2 regions of the Pseudoalteromonas sp. MM17-2 genome follow, and region 2 is predicted to be linked to the other one. Evidence: predicted binding sites of a transcription regulator. Region 2 holds the regulator's gene; the other holds the start of a gene.

Region 1 (2,205 bases), on a different contig from region 2:
CAACTCACTGGCTTTATTGAACGCCTCATCATATTGGCCGCTAAAGAAGTCTTCACTTACGCCTTGCAGTTGTGCCATGAAATCATTTACAGCTTGCTGCTCATCTTCATTTAATTCGCCATTAACCGATAACGTGAAGTTTAATTCCTGCTTCTCAAACTGTTCAGATGCATAGCCAGACCCTTGCTTTTCGCCGGGGGCAAATAAACTGGCTGCCGCACCAGCTTGGTAGTTTTGCGCTAAACTAACGACCACTTCATCGCCTTCAGCGGTAGTAAAACGATACTCGGCATTATTTTGTAGCTGCATATACTGGGCTTGGCTTACCGCTACGCCATTACCAATACTTTGCTCGCCAAAAAGCGATTGCTCAAACTCATTGAGCCCTTCCTCAATACCTTTTTGTGACTGCTCAATGCCGGTTTTAATTTCGTCGTTGAGTAGCCCGGCATCTTCAAGCTCACCGTAGGCATCATCAATACCGGTTTGCACGCCTTCGCGCGCTTGCGCCAGCATTTCTTGTAACTTGTCGTCATTGGCGCCATCGGCTTTCGCTTTTTTCACCGCGCCTGTGACAAACTGCAGCACATTTTTCACTACCTCTTCGAAGTCAAATAACGGCTTGCTTTGCTGTTTTGGTTGTTCGAGCCCTAACGCTTGCGCCAATTTATCATTCAATACCTTGGCACCCACTTGGCCATAACCCGATGAGTAACTATCAAACCCCGGAGAGTTAATCGCGGGCTGTGCCGGCGCATCACCTTTATTTTTTAAACCAGAACGATTGCTTTGGTTAAAGATATGATTTAAATCGCTAATTTTCATGAGCTAAGGCCCTCCTCTGCAGTGGTTGCCAAGCCTTGGCAGCACACATTCATGAGTCAATTAATATACTACTACCGCTGTTATCGGCAGCACGCACAGAAACTGTAGAAATTTTGTGCACTTTATAATGGCCAATACTGGACAAACCGTGGCAACTGCCTACAATAGCGGCGCACTTAATAACGAGAGGTTTGCATGCCAGTAATTGATATCGATACCAGCACCTATGACGCGCAGCTAACAGAAAAACAACAACGAATCACGACACAGTTTTCGCGCTTTGGTGTGCAACAGCTTGAAGTGTTTGCTTCGCCGCCGAAGCATTACCGTCAACGTGCTGAGTTTAGAGTATGGCATGATCAGGACGAGCTCTACCACATTATGTTTGACCCCGTGAGCAAAGAGAAGATCCGCGTTGATCACTTTGATCCGGGTGCGCCGTTAATCAATGACCTTATGAGCGCGCTTATCAACGAGCTCAAAGATGATGAGTTGATGCGCCGTAAACTGTTTCAAATCGATTACCTCACGACGCTAAGCGGTGAGGCATTGGTGAGCCTGCTTTACCACAAGCCACTCAACGAACAATGGCTAGCTGGTGCCAAGGAATTACAAGCAAGATTACAAAAACGCTTTAATGTTGAACTCATTGGCCGAGCTCGCAAACAAAAAGAAGTGTTAGGAAATGACTATGTTATCGAGCGCTTGCAGGTAAATGGCCAGCAGTACGTTTATCAGCAAGTAGAAAACAGCTTTACCCAACCCAATGCCAAGGTGAACGAGCTAATGCTGGGCTGGGCTCAAGATGTGTGCGCCCCTTTGAATAATGATTTGCTCGAGCTTTATTGCGGTAATGGTAACTTCTCAGTCGCCTTAGCAGGGTCTTTCAATCGCGTATTGGCCACAGAAATTTCGAAGTCATCGGTTAAATCGGCACAATACAATATCGCTGCTAATAAGGTGACTAACCTCGATATTATTCGTATGAGTAGCGAGGAATTTACCCAAGCTATGCGTCAAGAACGCAGCTTTAGCCGCTTAAAAGACATCGACTTACAAGAGTATAACTGCCAGACCATCTTGGTTGATCCACCGCGTGCTGGTATGGATGAGCTAACCTGTAAGTTGGTGAGTGAGTATGACAATATTGTCTACATCTCCTGTAACCCAGATACCTTAGAGCGCGACTTAGATAGGCTAGCAAGTACTCATAAGGTAACGCGATTCGCGATTTTTGATCAGTTCCCTTACACCCATCATATTGAATCCGGTGTGTTCCTCACTCGCAAGTAACTGACATTGTTTGCAGAATAAAAAAACCGCATCATTAAATGCGGTTTTTTTTATGTCTTTCTTAACTTATTTTTTCGCAAGAAAATT
Region 2 (2,205 bases):
TTCGAGATCACGACGCATCAATTTATCCCAAATGGGTTTAATTTGATGTAGTTCAGTGGATAGCTGCTCAGCGATGGGCAAACTGGCTTCCACGGCATCCATGGTTTTGTTTGCCGCCTGCTCGGTCATTTCCATCACATAATTAAGACGCTGCTTAGCATCGGGAATAGCTTCTTGCGTGAGGTCGTTCAAGCGCGTATCGAGTTGGAAATTCTTCAACGACTCGTGAAGCTGCCGCGTCAACTTGCCAACCTCAGCAAACAGTTCGGACTGTTCCTTGGAGGCAGCATCGAGGATCAGCTGATCGGCTTTCTCCTGCTCACCTTGTTCAAGAAACGATACAAGCTGTTTGGCTTGCTCTAGGGTAATGTGAGGTGCAGCGGGAGCTGACATAAACCTCTCCTTCTCGGTTAACCTAAGCGCTCAAATACTTTATCCAGCTTGGTTTTTAATGTAGCTGCGGTAAAGGGCTTAACGATGTAACCGTTCACGCCAGCTTGGGCAGCGGCAATGATTTGTTCCTTCTTCGCCTCTGCAGTTACCATCAGTACTGGAATGTGCTTTAAGCTGTCGTCGGCGCGAATTGCACGGAGCAAATCGATACCCTGCATACCTGGCATGTTCCAATCGGTAACCACAAAGTCAAACTCTTGGTTTTGCAACATGGGCAGCGCGGTACTACCATCGTCCGCTTCTTGCACGTTGGTAAAGCCTAAATCACGCAATAGGTTTTTAATGATTCTTCTCATAGTGGAAAAGTCATCGACCACGAGAATTTTCATGTTTTTATCCAAAGTATCCTCCAGTGAGGTATGAACCTTTATTCTTACTACTAATTGACCCAGTCATTGACTTTCGCTTTGAGCTTAATCATTGCCTGACCATGTATCTGACTCACACGGGACTCACTTACGTCCAGTATTTGCCCAATTTCTTTTAAATTCATTTCATCGTTATAGTACAACGATAATACCAATGCATCACGCTCGGGGAGAGAATTAATTGCCGCTACTAATGCTTGGTTAAAGCGTTCGTTGTGAACGCTGGTGTAGGGCCGCCCCGTTTGAGATTGTTCACTGCTCGGGGTGAGTACATCTTCATCGACACCTAAGTCTTCGATACCGAGCACTTTAGAGCAATTAACATCGTTTAAAATATGATGGTATTCATCGAGCGAAATATCAAGTTTTTCAGCTACTTCAACATCCTTTGGTTCCCGACCTAGGGAAGTTTCCAATTCATGTACAGCGGTAGCTACAGCGCGGCTATTGCGGTGTACCGATCGTGGAGCCCAATCTCCCCGTCGTACTTCATCAAGCATCGCACCACGAATACGAATACCAGCAAACGTCTCAAAGCTGGCGCCTTTACTGGCATCAAAGGTTTTTGATGCCTCAATGAGGCCAATCATGCCGGACTGAATGAGATCATCGAGCTGCACACTCGCCGGCAGTCGCGCCAGCAAATGACATGCAACACGCTTGACCAGCGCGGCATGGCGCTCGACCAGAGTGTTTAATTGTAATTGATCTTGATATCCAGCCACTTTATTCATAAATCCGAACAACAGTTAATTATTGACCAGCTTTTCAATGAAGAACTCCAAATGCCCCGATGGTTGATTAGGGGTTGGCCATTTTAATGCCTTGCCAGCGAGACTTTTCAGCGATACCGAAGCAGGTGAGTTAGGGAATAACTCCACAACGGCTTTCTGGCGACGCGTTGATTTACGCATGTTTTCATCATAGGGCACGGTGGCCACTAATTCGAGCGCCACATCTAAAAATCGGTCGGTTACTTTGGAGAGTTTGGCAAATAAGTCTTGCCCTTCACGCTGGCTGCGCACCATATTGGCAACGACTTTGAATTTGTATACGCCATGTTCACGACTAAGCACCTTGATCAGCGCGTAGGCATCGGTAATCGAAGTTGGCTCATCGCAGACCACCACAACAACATCTTGCGCAGCACGCGAGAAGCTCAGTACCATATCGGAGATACCGGCGGCGGTGTCAACAATGAGGACATCAAAGTCGTTATCGAGCTCGCTAAACGCACGGATTAAACCTGCATGCTCTGCGGCACTCAGTTCAACCATGCTCTGTGACCCCGATGTTGCCGGAGCAATACGAATGCCCGCAGGCCCAGTTACCAGTATATCGCGCAGTTCGCACTCACCACTTAGAACATGAGAAAGGTTCTTTT

Evidence for each region. The regulator FliA, encoded in region 2, starts transcription of late flagellar genes. The targets are predictions, from matches to a motif close to CTAAAGNTNNNNNNNNNNNNGCCGATA.
Region 1: a site for FliA is predicted at 907-933, ahead of MHM93_RS11270 (DUF5610 domain-containing protein). Genes of this name have one in related genera too.

What each region holds. Positions count from the first base shown of each region.
Region 1 covers NZ_JAKRFV010000012.1:60,703-62,907, reverse strand. The annotation lists gene MHM93_RS11270 (DUF5610 domain-containing protein) at 1-825, opposite strand, end outside; gene trmA (tRNA (uridine(54)-C5)-methyltransferase TrmA) at 1,021-2,118, shown strand; gene MHM93_RS11260 (thiol:disulfide interchange protein DsbA/DsbL) at 2,185-2,205, opposite strand, start outside.
Region 2 covers NZ_JAKRFV010000013.1:18,553-20,757, forward strand. The annotation lists gene MHM93_RS11620 (protein phosphatase CheZ) at 1-393, opposite strand, end outside; gene cheY (chemotaxis response regulator CheY) at 411-794, opposite strand; gene MHM93_RS11630 (RNA polymerase sigma factor FliA) at 833-1,555, opposite strand; gene MHM93_RS11635 (MinD/ParA family protein) at 1,571-2,205, opposite strand, start outside.